2 linked regions of the Casimicrobium huifangae genome follow. The protein of the gene in region 1 interacts with the protein of each later gene in a pairwise test. Links are inferred from orthologs where the notes say so. Each region holds a gene or a part of one and is shown on either strand. Other genes may lie near its edges.

The links.
Region 2: the proteins of eno (region 1) and rpe interact in binary tests that used the Escherichia coli proteins (3 or more experiments, as listed by UniProt). The link is inferred for Casimicrobium huifangae from one-to-one orthologs.

What each region holds. Positions count from the first base shown.
Region 1 is NZ_CP041352.1:2,383,946-2,391,237, reverse strand. Bases 1-2,898 are described here. They hold eno (phosphopyruvate hydratase), read left to right. Parts: upstream 1-755; coding sequence 756-2,042; downstream 2,043-2,898. Other genes in these bases: FKL89_RS10810 (TrmH family RNA methyltransferase), read left to right, coding at 2,607-2,898; FKL89_RS10815 (septum formation initiator family protein), read left to right, coding at 2,091-2,429; kdsA (3-deoxy-8-phosphooctulonate synthase), read left to right, coding at 1-674. Also shown: more of FKL89_RS10810, read left to right, coding at 2,899-3,410; FKL89_RS10805 (Bug family tripartite tricarboxylate transporter substrate binding protein), read right to left, coding at 3,433-4,362; FKL89_RS10800 (response regulator transcription factor), read left to right, coding at 4,648-5,364; FKL89_RS10795 (sensor histidine kinase), read left to right, coding at 5,376-6,818; posphoenolpyruvate synthetase regulatory kinase/phosphorylase PpsR, read right to left, coding at 6,815-7,292. UniProt on the Escherichia coli protein: Catalyzes the reversible conversion of 2-phosphoglycerate (2-PG) into phosphoenolpyruvate (PEP). It is essential for the degradation of carbohydrates via glycolysis.
Region 2 is NZ_CP041352.1:3,981,449-3,988,691, reverse strand. Bases 2,617-5,465 are described here. They hold rpe (ribulose-phosphate 3-epimerase), read right to left. Parts: upstream 4,457-5,465; coding sequence 3,776-4,456; downstream 2,617-3,775. Other genes in these bases: mltA (murein transglycosylase A), read left to right, coding at 5,246-5,465; FKL89_RS18040 (hypothetical protein), read right to left, coding at 4,864-5,049; apaG (Co2+/Mg2+ efflux protein ApaG), read left to right, coding at 4,489-4,863; FKL89_RS18055 (serine hydrolase domain-containing protein), read right to left, coding at 2,617-3,677. Also shown: ltaE (low-specificity L-threonine aldolase), read right to left, coding at 1-47; trpE (anthranilate synthase component I), read right to left, coding at 53-1,537; FKL89_RS18060 (phosphoglycolate phosphatase), read right to left, coding at 1,761-2,432; more of FKL89_RS18055, read right to left, coding at 2,478-2,616; more of mltA, read left to right, coding at 5,466-6,322; FKL89_RS18030 (cysteine dioxygenase family protein), read left to right, coding at 6,407-6,979; FKL89_RS18025 (enoyl-CoA hydratase/isomerase family protein), read left to right, coding at 6,976-7,243. UniProt on the Escherichia coli protein: Catalyzes the reversible epimerization of D-ribulose 5-phosphate to D-xylulose 5-phosphate.

The sequences.
Region 1 (7,292 bases):
CGGGCTTTCGCGGGCTCGGGCGCAGCGAGGGCCTGCGTATCCTGAGCGAGGTTCGCCGGCAGATCGGCGTACCGGTGCTGACCGACGTGCACAATGAGGACGAAGTCGCCGAGGTCGCCGCAGTCGTCGACGTGTTGCAGACACCTGCCTTGCTGGCGCGACAGACTGACTTCATCCAGAAGGTTGCCGCCGCCGGCAAGCCGGTGAATGTGAAGAAGGGGCAGTTCATGGCTCCCGGCGACATGAAGAACGTCGTAGCCAAGGCAAAGGAGGCCAACGGCGGTGCTGACACCATCATGGTCTGTGAGCGCGGCGTGAGTTTTGGCTACAACAATCTGGTGAGCGACATGCGCTCGCTGGCGATCATGCGTGACACCGGTTGCCCGGTGGTTTTCGACGCCACACATTCGGTGCAGTTGCCCGGCGGGCTTGGCACCTCCAGCGGCGGCGAGCGTCAGTATGTGCCGATCCTGGCCCGCGCAGCCATTGCCGCCGGCGTGTCGGGTGTGTTCATGGAGACGCATCCCACGCCCGACACCGCATTGTGCGATGGCCCCAACGCCTGGCCGTTACCGCGCATGAAGGCTTTGCTGGAGCAGATGGTGGCCATTGACCGGGTGGTCAAGGCGCAGCCGTTCGCCGAAAACTCGCTGGCCGGGCCGCACAAGCTCTAGCCCCGGTGTGTGGGTGTCGCGAACGGCGGCAGACCATCGGGCCAGCGACCGCATTTTTGAATCGTTACAGACAGGAAACTTATGAGCGCCATTGTTGACGTCATCGCCCGTGAAATTCTTGATTCGCGCGGCAACCCCACCGTTGAAGCCGATGTGGTGCTGGAAAGCGGCGCTACGGGTCGCGCTGCTGTGCCGAGTGGCGCTTCGACCGGCTCGCGCGAGGCCATTGAGCTGCGCGATGGCGACAAGGGTCGCTATCTCGGCAAGGGTGTGCTGAAGGCGGTCGAATATGTCAACACCGAGATCTGCGAGGCGCTGCTGGGCCTTGACGGCGAGGAGCAGACCCGCGTTGACCGTGTGCTGATCGACCTTGACGGCACCGAAAACAAGTCGCGCATCGGTGCCAACGCCATGCTCGCGGTGTCCTGCGCGGTCGCGAAGGCCTCGGCCGAAGATGCCGGCCTGCCGCTGTATCGCTATTTCGGTGGTGCCGGGCCGATGAGCCTCCCGGTGCCGATGATGAACGTGATCAACGGCGGTGCCCACGCCAACAACTCGGTCGATCTGCAGGAATTCATGATCCTGCCGGTCGGTGCACCAAGCTTCCGCGAGGCGCTGCGCTGGGGCGCCGAGGTGTTCCATACGCTCAAGAAACTGATCGACAGCAAGGGCTGGCCGACGCAGGTGGGCGACGAGGGCGGTTTCGCGCCTGACCTGAAATCGAACGAAGAAGCGCTGACGCTGCTGATGCAGGCGATCGAGAAGGCCGGCTACAAGCCAGGCGAGCAGATCGCGCTGGGCCTCGACTGCGCGGCCAGCGAGTTCTACAAGGACGGCAAGTACCACCTCGAAGGCGAGGGCCGCTCGCTGACCAGCGCCGAGCTGACGGACCTTTGGGCCGACTGGGCCGCGCGCTACCCGATCGTCAGCATTGAAGACGGCATGGCCGAAGGCGACTGGGACGGCTGGAAGATGCTGACCGACAAGCTGGGCAAGAAAGTGCAGCTGGTCGGCGATGACCTGTTCGTCACCAACACCAAAATCCTGAAAGAAGGCATCCAGAAGGGCGTGGCCAACTCGATCCTGATCAAGATCAACCAGATCGGCACGTTGTCGGAAACCTTCGCGGCCATCGAGATGGCCAAGCGCGCGGCTTACACCAACGTGATCTCGCACCGCTCCGGCGAAACCGAGGACTCGCTGATCGCCGATCTCGCGGTTGGCACCAACGCGGGCCAGATCAAGACCGGCTCGCTGTCGCGCTCGGACCGCACTGCCAAGTACAACCAGCTGATCCGCATCGAGGAAGACTTGGGTGACGTTGCCAGCTACGCAGGCGCCGACGTGTTTGCGCGGTTCAAGCGCTAACAGGTGATTGTGGCGAGTCAGTCGTTCCATGAAGCTCGGGACATCGGCATGATCGGACGCGTCATCTTCGCCGCGCTGGTGCTGATGTTCCTCGGGCTTCAGTACAAGCTCTGGTTTGACAAGGGCTCGGTGCCGCGCGCGCATGCGCTCGAGCAGGAGCTGTCGGAACTGAAGGCGAAGAACGAAGACGCCAGGCAAAAGAATGCCGTGCTCGATGCCGACGTGCGCGATCTGGAAAAGGCGGGCGAGGCGATCGAAGAGCGCGCCCGCAGTGAGCTGGGCATGGTCAAGAAGGGCGAAACGCTGATTCAGGTGAAGGAGTTGCCGGCGCCGGCAGCGGCTCCGGCGGCCAGTGGCAACTCGCCCGTACCGGCAAAAAAGCAATAGCTTTGCGATGAAAGCCTTGTTAGCTATGGGCTCCGAGCGCGATTCGGCATTTTGTCGACTTTCCGCCTCTTTTGGCGCTGAGCCCAGACCCGATGCGGGTTTCGTAGCAATGTTGTTACGATTTGCCGGTCACGGTCGCCGTGCGATCGATGCGCGGGCTGCTTTGATGCTGTGCAGTTGAAGACGATCACCTCCCGCGACAACGCGCTGTTCAAGCGCTTCGCGGCGTTGTCACGCTCGGCGCCGGCCCGCAAGCGCGATGGCATGTGCCTGCTTGAGGGCGAGCACCTCGCGCAAAGCTACGTCGAGCGGGTGGGTGCGCTGGAAATCGTCGCCATTCGTTCGGCCGGTGAGGGCAACGTGTTGACCGCAGCGCAGCGATCGCTGGTCGATCGCGCGCATGAGGCCGTGCTGGTGGCGCCGCAGCTCTTTGATTCCTTGTCCACGCTGGTCAGCCCGACCGGCGTACTGGCGATCGCAGCGACGCCACCGGTACCTGCGCTGGCAACCAGCGGTTTCGTGCTTGCGCTGGATGAAGTGCAGGATCCCGGCAACGTCGGCACACTGATCCGCACCGCGGCTGCGGCCGGGGTCGAACAGGTCTGGCTGTCGCCCGGTTGCGCATTTGCGTGGAGCGTGAAGACGCTGCGCGCGGCCCAGGGCGCTCACTTCCATACGCAGGTGGTCGAGGCCGTCGCGCTGCCGGAGGCGCTGGCAGCATTCACCGGTCAGCGCTGGGCAACTTTGCCGAGAGACTTGGGTTCGGTGAAAACAGTCTCCCTGTTCGATGCCTGTTTCGGCGCCAGCAACGTGCTGGTGCTGTCCAACGAGGGGCATGGACTGAGCGAGGCAATCGTTCCGGCGTTGAGCGGCGGGCTGTGCATCCCGATGGAGGCCGGTATCGAGTCGCTGAACGTTGCCACCGCCGGCGCGATCGCACTCTACACGATGCTCGGGCAGCGAATGTCGGCGCGCCAGTAGCGCCGGGCAGCGCTTTGCAGCGCTACTTGATCAGTCCCGCATCCCGCATCGCTGATTCGATCCGGGTGTGCTCGCTGTCGACAAACTGATCGAAATCGGGGCCGGTCAACAACGCGGGCGTCCAGCCGTTGGTCACCAGCGCCTCGATCCAGGATTTCTGGCGCACCGCCAGAGTTACCGCCCGCGTCAGCGTCCGGCGCTGCTCGGCGCTGAGGCCCGGCGCGCCATAGACGCCACGCCAGTTGCTGATTTCGACGTCAACCCCTTGTTCGCGCAGCGTCGGCGTGGGGTTTCCGGCCACCCGCTCGGGCGCCGTAATCGCGATGGCGCGCAGCTTGCCCGCACGGATCAGCGGTGCCAGCTCATTCCAGCCCGACGTTCCGATGGTGACATGATCGCCAACGATCGCGGCGGACACTTCGCCGCCGCCCTGAAACGGCAGATAGTTGATGCGCATCGGATTCACCCCGGCGATGCGCGCGATCTGGGCAATCGAAATCTGGTCAACCGAGCCCCGGGAGCCACCGCCCCACTTGACCGAGGCGGGATCGCGCTTGAGCATGTCAATCACATCCCGCATGGTGCGAATGGGCGAGCTCGGTGGCACTGCAAACACGTTGTACTCGTAGAACAGCCTGGCGATGGGTGTTGCCTGCGCCAGCGATGCCGGCGGCCGGTTTTGCACGATGGCGCCGACCATGACCGCGCCGGTGACCAGAAAGGTGTTGCGCTCGCTACGGTGGTTGCCAACAAAATGAGCCAGTGCGATGGTGCCGCCGGCACCGCCCTTGTAGTCAAAGCTTGCAGATTGCGCGACACCCGCATCAATCATGGCCTGTGCAAGACTGCGCGCAGTCTGGTCGTAGCCGCCTCCGGGGTTGGTGCCAATCAGGAATTGCACACGGTCCAGCGCCTGTACCGATAGCGGCAGCAACAGGACAGCTGCAAGCATGAGCAGCGCCGACAACGCATGAGCGACCGCGCGGCACGGTAACATCGCGTCCGGGGAGGATTGCCGGTCAGGCATGGCTTTGCGATTGACGGACGGCGTATTCATTGACGTGGCGTTATGGGCGTTTGCGGTCGCAAGACCGGAGTCGGGGACTTGTGCGCCCCAATCGATCTGTCGTCCAGAAGAATATGCATTTGATGCTAGGTACTCGCACTGTCGCGAGGCTGTCCGTCGCAATGGGTTGCATGCAGCGATCAACGCGATAACGGCAAAAACGAAAAGCGCATGGCAAGCATGACATCCGGCGGTGACAAACCGCGTTTGCTGGTGGTGGAGGACGATCCGGCGCTGGCGCAAGCGCTCGCGCTCGGGCTTTCGCGCCGCGGCTTCAATGTGGCACAGGCCACCAATGGGCAGACTGCGCTCGATCGAGCCTGCAGCGAGCCATTTGCGGCCATCGTGCTTGATCTGACACTGCCGGAGCTGGATGGTCTGGAGGTGCTGCGCGGCATGCGCGGCAAGGGCATTGGTACACCGGTGATTGTGCTCACCGCCCGCGGTACGGTGGGCGACCGGGTGCAGGGCCTGCGCCTTGGCGCCGATGACTACTTGCCCAAGCCCTTTGATCTCGACGAACTGGAGGCGCGTCTGCTCGCCCTGTTGCGGCGCGGTCGCGGTGGTGTGCAGGCCAGCGGCTCGGCGCGGCTTGATTTTGGCGCGCTGGCGATCGATGAGGCGGCCGGCGTCTGTTACGCCAACGGCGAGGCCATTGAGCTGTCAGCCCGTGAATTTGCCATGCTGTCGGCGCTGATGGAGCGACCGGCGCATGCGGTGACGCGCGACCGCCTGTGGGAGCGCGTGTTTGCCGATGGCAGCGATGCCCAGCCCGACGCCATTGAGGTGGTGGCCTACCGGCTGCGCAAGAAGATCGCCGGGCTCGGCGTGGAGCTGGTGGCGCTGCGCGGCGTTGGCTACCTGATTCGCGAGAAACGCGCCGAGTAGCGGGCAAACCAATGGCACTGCTTGCCGGGCGTGAACTCTCGATCCGGCGTCGGCTTGCCGTCCTGATCCTCGGTGCGCTGGTGACCTTTCTGATCATCGACACCACGGTGATCTACCAGAACACGCTGGAATCGATCAACATCGCCTACGACCGCACGCTGCTGGCGTCGGCGCGTGCGATTGGCGATACCGTCAAGTTTGAGGAGGGCAAGCTCAGCGCATCGCTGCCCTATGCCACGCTGGAAGTGTTCGAGGCGGTGACGCGCGGTCGCATCGTCTACCGGGTGAGCGATTTTGACGGCGGCTTCCTGTCCGGTTATCAAGAGCTCCCCAAGCACAACGGAGTGTTCCCGAAGCGAACGCCCTACGCGGCACTGGCCTCGTTTTACGAGGACAAGTTCGAGGGTGATCCGGTGCGTGTCGTGGCCCTGTTGCAGCCGGTGTACGACGGCCAGAGTTACCGCATGGTGACGGTGCAGGTGGCCGAGACGCTGGAACTGCGCAAGTCGCTGGCGCAGCAGGGGCTGATCTCGACGCTGGACCGGCAGGTGATCTTCCTGATGATTCTGTCGGTGCTGATGTGGTGGCTGATCGGCCGCGGCTTGCGACCGATCTCGGTGCTGCGTCGCGAGCTGCTCGAGCGTGATCCGGACTCACTGTCGCCGCTGGTCACGCCGGCACCACGCGAGCTGCGGCCCATTGTTGAGGCCTTGAACGAAGTGATGGCGCGCTTGAAGGGCGTGCTCGACAACCGCCAGCGCTTCGTCCGTGATGCCTCGCATCAGTTGCGCACGCCGCTCGCCGTGCTCAAGGCGCAGGTGCAGAACGCGCAACGGGGTGACTTGGCGCCCGACGTGGCCTTTGCCGAGCTGTCGCAGTCGGTGGACCGGGCGACCCGCGTTGCCAACCAGATGCTCGCGTTGGCCAAAGTAGCGCAACTGGAGAGCGAAGCGCCGGAGGCCTCCGAGCAGACCGAGCTGGTGTCGCTGGCGCGTGATCTGGCGGTTGAATGCTCGCCGCTGCTGGCGGACAAGGCGCTGGATTTTGCGCTGGAGGCGCCGGAGCACCGGCCGGTGGTGGTGGCGGCGCATGAATGGATGATTCGTGAGCTGCTGCGTAATCTGGTGAGCAATGCCATCCGGCACACGCCGCCGGGATCGGCAATCGGTATCGACATCGTTCTGGCCGGGCGTACCGTGCTGATGTCGGTGTGGGACAGCGGCCCGGGACTGGACGCAGAGCGGGAGGCGAAGCTGTTTGAGCCGTTCTCGTCGGGCGATCCCAACAGCGGCAGCGGTCTTGGGCTGGTGATCTGTCGTGACATCTGCCGCGCGGTGGGGGCCCGGCTTACGCTGCGCAACCGCAGTCGCGCCGAGCCTGGTGTATCAGGCCTGCGCGTGACGGTTGAAGTGTCCTATGAAGATGCACCTGTCAGGGACATTGCCACTGCCTAGAAGATATGGCGGTCGAGTTTGTGTTCGAGCAGGATCGTGGTGGCCAGCTCTTCGATTGACTTGGTCGAGGTGTTGAGCACCTGAATCCGCGCGTCGCGCATCATGCGTTCGGCGGCGGCGACCTCGTAGCGGCATTGCTCGGCGCTGGCGTACTTCGAATGCGGCTTGCGTTCCTGGCGGATGGCCTGAAGGCGGTCTGGGGCGATGGTTAGCCCGAACAGCTTGTCACGATGACGCACGATGGAGTCGGGCAGCGCACCGCGTTCGAAATCGTCCGGGGTCAGCGGGAAATTGGCGCAACGAATGCCGCATTGCAGGCCGAGATACAGCGACGTCGGTGTCTTGCCGCAACGCGATACGCCGACCAGAATGACCTGGGCGCGATCAAGCTCCTTGATGCTCTGACCGTCGTCGTGCGCCAGCACGTAGTTGATCGCTTCGATACGGGTGAAATATTCGCCCTGATTGCGCAGC
Region 2 (7,243 bases), 1.6 Mb from region 1 along the record:
ATGCCGGGCGTGGGGCGGGTGACGGTGTCGCTGCGCAGATCAATCACTTTGTTCATGCGGCACTCCCATCCAGACCACGTTGCACCATCTCAGCCGCTCGCAGGACGGAGCGCACCTTCTGCAGGGTTTCTTCCCATTCCTTCGTCGGCACCGAGTCATGCACGATGCCCGCGCCAGCCTGGGCGTAGAGCTTGCCGTTCTGGATCACGGCAGTGCGGATGGCGATGCACATGTCCATGTCACCCTGATAACTCATATAGCCGACGGCACCGCCATAGATGTTGCGCTTTACTGGTTCAACTTCATGGATGATTTCGAGCGCGCGGATCTTCGGTGCACCCGACAGCGTGCCGGCCGGAAAGGTGGCGCGCAGCACGTCGATGTTATTGGTGCCGGGTTTGAGGGTTGCCTCGACGTTGCTCACAATGTGCATGACGTGCGAGTAACGCTCGATAATCATCTTGTCCTTGACCACCACGCTGCCAGTTTTCGCAATACGACCGACGTCATTGCGACCGAGGTCGATCAGCATTACATGCTCGGCCACTTCCTTCTCGTCGGAGAGCAGGTCTTCGGCCAGCGCGTCGTCTTCCTCGCGCGTGGCGCCACGCTTGCGGGTACCGGCGATCGGGCGAACGGTCACGGTCTCGCCTTCCTTGCGCACCAGAATCTCCGGCGAAGCCCCAACGACGTGGAAGTCGCCGAAGTTGTAGAAGAACATGTAGGGCGACGGGTTCAGCGTGCGCATCGCGCGGTATAGCGAGATCGGCGGCTCCGGGAAGTCCATCACCATGCGCTGTGACGGCACCACCTGCATGCAGTCACCGGCGGCGATGTAATCCTTGCAGACCTTCACTGCCGCTTCGTACGCGGCCTGCCCCATTTGCGATTCGGCATTGACCGCCGTTGTTGCGTGCTGCAACGGCAGTCTGGCCGGCTCACGCAATTTCGCGCGCAACTCAGCCAGCCGCTCGTTGCCGCGCTGGAAGGCATCCGGCTTCGCCGGGTCAGCGTAGACGATCAGCGAGATGGTGCCCGAGAGGTTGTCAACCACCGCCAGCTCTTCGGTCAGCAGCAACAGGATGTCTGGTACGCCAAGGTGATCCGGCTTGGGATGCTTCTGTGCGAACAGGCCGAGCCGTGGCTCGATAAAGTGCGCGGTTTCAAAGCCGAAGTAGCCCGTGAGCCCCCCCGCAAAGCGCGGCAAGCCGGGCACGGTGGCGACCTTGAATTGCGCCTGGAAGGCAGCGATGTAGTCCAGCGGATCGGCAACGGTCTGCTTGCTCGGCCCGAGTGGCGTGATGTGAGTCACCTCGTTGCCGCGCACCTCGATGCGGGTGCGGGTGCGCAGGCCGATGAAGCTGTAGCGGCCGAACCGCTCACCGCCCACCACCGATTCCAGCAGGAAGGTGTAGCGGTCGTTGGCGAGTTTGAGGTAAATCGATAGCGGTGTATCGAGATCAGCAAGCGTCTGTTCGACGAGCGGGATGCGGGTGAAGCCCTGCTGGGCGAGCTTCAGGAATTCTTGTTCGGTCATGGTGCAACATGCTCCGGAGGGGAGGGATCGCCGCTTTCGTTGCGGCATCCAGTATCAGAGTCGGGTTCTTGTTGTTGCGGCGTCCGGGGGCCGGACGCATGCGCTCGCAACCAGCGCAAAGCATTGTTGGCAGGCTAACGCCACCAACCTCCAGAGCTTTGCCACCAGGAACGGACCGACGGGAACATGTTGTGAGCTTTTCGCTTTCAGCGCTCGCTACTCGTCAATCGAGCAACGCAGCAATGTCCGTAAATGTATCCACGATTGCGTTTGCGCGCAAATCGGCAAGATTTTCGCCCTCGCTGTAGCCATAGGTCAGCAGCACCACCGGCGAGCCCGCCGCCTGCGCGGCGCGGCTGTCATTGCCGGAGTCACCGACCATCAGCATCTGCGCCGGATGCACGCGATGCTGCCCGGCAGACCAGAAAATCATGCCGGGGTCGGGCTTGTTGGTGGCCAGCATGTCGCCGCAGACGATGTGATCGAAGTACTGGGTCAGATTAAAGTGTTTGAGCAGCGCCTCGCTGTAGGTCGTCCATTTGTTGGTGACGACCGACAGCGGTAACCCGCGATCGCGAAATGCATTGAGCCCTTCCAGCACGCCGGGGTAAATCGACGTGCTGTCGGCAATGTGCTCAAAGTAGAACTGCCGGTAGAGCATCAGCGCATGCTCCAGCTCGGCATCACTCGGCTCGCGGCGCAGCGCGTGGCGCAGCGACTTGCCGACGTGGGCCATCAGGCCCTTGCCAACGAAGGTCTTGACCAGATCAATCGGCAGCGGCTCGTGGCCCATCTCGTCAAGCACCAGATTGACCGATGCGCAGAGATCGGGAATGGTGTCGAGCAGTGTGCCATCGAGATCGATGGCGATGGCTTTGATGTGGTGCAGACTCATGATGTTGTGTTTTGCAATCGGTGCGGTGTCAGGCTGGCTCGGGACTCACCATTTGCCGTAGTGTTGCACGACAGCTCGCCACAATGCCGCCCGCTCGTTGCCCATCGTTCCTTCTCCGACCTTGGCGTGCTCGCTGGCGGCAAGATGAACCATCACCAGACGGTGCGCGGGATCTACGAATATCGCCTGGCCGTGAATGCCCAGCAGCATGAAACGCCGCGCCCGCGAATTCTCCAGCCAGAAGTAGTTGCTGTACCCGTAGTACGACGACGGATTTCGTGGACGGAACGCCGCAGCGACGCGATGCCAGTCCGTGCTGTCGAGCAGGAATTCACGCGGAATGACCTGTTTGCCGGTGTCGGGCCGTTGACCGTCATTGGCAAGAACGATGCCCAGTCGCAAATAGTCACGAGGCAACGCGCGCACGCCGCCAGCGGCATTTTCCAGGCCGGCGCCGTCGAGGAACCAGGTTGCTGTACCCTCGGCCCCTATCGCCTGCCACAGCCGGGGCTCCAGATAACGGGCGAGACTCTCACGCGTCGCCGTCTGAAGCACCGCGCCGATCAGCGAAGTTTCAATGCTTGCGTAGTGGAATCGGGTGCCCTGTGGTGCCTCCCGAACGTTGAACGCTTTCGCACCGAGTACGACACCCACGCGATTGGCAGCCATCCGGAACTTCCCATGGTCGTCGCCTGGTTTGTACGTCTCCTCGTACTTCACCCCGGAGGCCATGTTCATGAGGTTTTGCAGCGTTGTCTCGCCGTAGGCCGTGCCGGTCAATTGCGGTAGGTAGGTTTGCGCCAGCGCATCGAAGCTCGGGATGAAGCCATCCGCTCTTGCCAACCCCATTCCCAGGCCGGTGATCGATTTGGCCATCGAATTCGAAAGAAAACGATGCTCGGCTGTCAATCCGAACTGATAGCGCTCAAACACGATTTCACCGTCTTTGGCGATCAGCAAAGCCATCACCGGATGACGCTGAAAATAGTCGTCAATCGAAAGCGACTTTCCTTGCAAATTCCATGTCAATGGCAGCGCTGTTCGCGGTGTCGCGAGAGGCATCGGTTGCGCGGACGGCTTCATTACATTCACCCGGACGCCTGGCCGGTCCTGCGAGTGCAGTGCGAGTTGCCAACGCTCCTCGGTCGTCAACGTGTGGCCGGCGACCGCATGATCACTGGTTGTTGCGCATCCGGCCAGCGCGGCGAAGATGAGCAACGTGCAAGCGTCGAACGCAGTTCTCATTCGCAGCCGCGCCGGAGCGTCTCGCGCAGAATCGTTCAAGGGCGCCGGGGCGGACATTTGCGATGGAACACTTGCGACGGCCGGTCAGTCGCGGCGTATCACGCGGATACGTGTGATGTCAGTGCGCTGCGCATATTGCGGATGGCAGCAGCGTAGTCGTTCGCACCGTAAATCGCGCTACCCGCCACAAAGGTATCGGCACCGGCCGCCGCAACTTTCGCGATGTTGTCGGCCTTGATGCCACCGTCGACTTCGAGCAGGATGGATTTACCGGACGCATCAATGCGCCGACGCACTTCGGCAACCTTTGGTAGCACGCCGTCGATGAATTTCTGCCCGCCGAAGCCGGGGTTCACGCTCATCAGCAGCACCAGATCAAGCTTGTCCAGCGTGTAGTCGAGGTAGGAAAGTGGCGTTGCCGGATTGAATACAAGGCCCGGCCGGCAACCGCAGTCGCGAATCAGCGCGATGGTGCGGTCGATATGCTCGCTCGCTTCCGGGTGGAAGCTGATGATGTTGGCGCCGGCCTTGGCGAATTCCGGGATGATGGCATCGACCGGCTTCACCATCAGGTGCACGTCGATCGGTGTTGTCCCCACGTGCGGCTTGATGGCGCTGCACACCATCGGGCCGATGGTCAGATTGGGAACGTAATGGTTGTCCATCACGTCGAAATGGATGAGGTCAGCACCCGCCGCGATCACGGCGCGCACTTCGTCGCCGAGGCGCGCGAAGTCGGCGGACAGGATGGACGGTGCGATCTGGTAGTTGCGAGACAATCTGAGATCCGATTGAGAGAGATACCGCCGCAGTGAACCGCTACAGCATCAAGGTTGATCCGACCCCATTTTACTTGGCCGATCAGAGCGATCCGGCCAACGATCAGTATGTCTTCGCGTATCACATTCGCATCGAGAACGTCGGCGAGGTGGCGGTGCAGTTGCTGTCACGGCACTGGGTCATCACTGATGCCGACGGCAAGGTTGAAGAAGTGCGCGGCGCCGGTGTCGTTGGCCAGCAGCCCAAGCTCGCACCCGGCGAGTCCTACGAGTACACCAGCGGATCGCAGTTCAAGACGCCGGTGGGGACGATGCAGGGCAGCTACCAGTTTGTGGCGGACGATGGCGTCAAGTTTGACGCGCCAATCCCGAAGTTCGTCCTGTCAGCGAAGCGGGTGCTGCACTGATCAGGTCTTCGGCGTCGTGTCAGAAGTGGGATTTTTGCCCGCTTCGGCGGCAGCTTTGGCATCGTGTTCAGCCAGCTTGCGGTGCCGTGAATCGCTACCGCGCACGACCCACCAGATGAGCGCAACAAACATGCCGCCGATGCCCAGCGTTTCCACCAGGAAAATCCAGAATCCGCTTTCGATCATGCCGAGATTTCCACGCTTTCCAGCCGTACCGTCGTGTGCCGCCATTGTAGGGACGCTCTGGCTGGCAGGATGTGCAACGCCACCGCCGGCACCGGTTCCGGCATCCGCTCCGGTACCGGTAGCTGCGACACCCGCGCCCACTCTCGCACCCGTTGCTGCTCCAGTGGCCCCACCCGTCGCCCCACCGGCGCCAGTTGTGGAACCCAAGGCCCGCTGGACACCCGCGCTGTTCGCCGACCTGCCTGGCTGGAAGGCCGATGATTTGCGGGATGTTCGTATTGCCTTCAGCGAAAACTGCAAAGGTCTGCGCAGCAAGCCGGAGTGGATCAGCGCCTGCTCCCGCTTTCCGTTCGACGGAACGGTTGCGAAGCAGCGCGAATTCATCGAGAGCGAATTCGTCCCCTACCAATTGACGCGTGCCGACGCCGAGGATCGTGGCCTGATCACCGGTTACTACGAACCGTTGCTGAAAGGGTCGCGCACCAGGACCGCGCGCTTTGGCGTGCCGCTGTATTCGCGCCCCGACGATTTGCTGGTCGTCGAGCTTGGCGATCTCTACCCGGAGCTAAGGGGCAAGCGGGTGCGTGGCCGTCTGATTGACACCCCCCAGGGCAAACGCGTGGTGCCTTACTTTGATCGCGCCCAGATCGACGTGAACGCGTTGACCGCCACGTCCAGCCTCAAGCCGCTCGCCTGGGTGGATGACGTTGTCGAGGCTTTCTTCCTGCAGATACAGGGCTCGGGACTGATCGAATTGGCGGACGGTTCGCGCATGCGTGTGGGCTATGCCGACCAGAACGGGCATCCGTTTCGCGGTGTCGGCCGCATTCTGGTGGATCGTGGCGAGCTCAAGCTCGAAGAAGCCAGCATGCAGGGCATCAAGGGCTGGATCGCGCGCAATCCGGACCGCGCGACGGCACTGCTGAATGAGAACGCGAGCTACGTGTTCTTCCGCGAGATTGACGCCAAACCCGCCGGGCCGCTCGGTTCGCTGGGCGTGCCGCTGACGGCGGAGCGATCAATTGCGGTTGACACGCGCTTCATCCCGCTGGGCATGCCAGTCTGGCTCGCGACCACTTGGCCAAATGCGCTGCTGCCGCTCAACCGCTTGATTTTTGCGCAGGACACTGGGGGCGCCATCCGTGGCGTGGTGCGTGCCGACTTCTACTGGGGCACCGGCCACAAGGCGGGTGAACAGGCCGGCCGCATGCGGCAGAACGCGAAAATCTGGGTGCTCTGGCCCAAGGGCACGGTGCCGCCGGCAACACCGTAGAAGCAGCTGGGCCGCGCCCGCGTCATGTTCAACACTTGATGCGTGCCGGTCAGGTCGCGGCACAGCCGCTCCTACAATCGGCGCATGAACACGCAGCGATTCACGAAATTCCTTGACTTCATGGACGCGCTGCTGGCGCGAACGTCAAGCGAGCCGGAAATTCTTGACCAGGGCGAGACGGCACTGAAGGCCCTGATTGCCCACGACGACTGGTTGCCCGCGGCGTACGCTGCGCCAAAGCCCGCCAAGTATCAGCAATACCTGCTCTACGCCGATCCAGCGCGCCGCTACAGCGTGCAGAGTTTCGTATGGGCACCGGGGCAGGGAACGCCGGTACATAACCACACGGTCTGGGGGCTGGTGGGCGTGCTGCGCGGTGAAGAGCGCTGCGAGGAATATCCGGTGCCCGGCGCCACGGCAATGCGCTGCGTGCACCAGCACCGATTGTCACGCGGCGGCGTGGACCGCGTATCGCCAACCATCGGTGACTGGCACGCAGTGAGCAATGCGCTTGCCGATGCGCCGTCAATCAGCATTCACGTCTACGGTGCAGACATCGGGCGCGTCACGCGCAGCGTGTGGGACACGGCGACACAGCAGGTGAAGCCTTTCGTGTCCGGCTACTCCAACGAAGCCCCCTGGATCGCCGCGCGATGAGTACCATCGAAGAGGGCGTGCTTCACCTCACCCGCAACGGCACCCACACGCACCTGACGCTCAACCGGCCGGACAAGGCCAACTCACTGGCGGCGCCGCTGGTGGTGGCGCTGCAGGCAGCGATCGACACCGCAAAACAGGACGGCACGACGGTGCTCACGCTGCGTGGTAACGGCCGCAACTTCTGCGGCGGCTTCGACCTGTCGAATCTCGACAACGAGAGCGACGACACACTGATCCCGCGCCTGATGGCGTTGGAGCGCA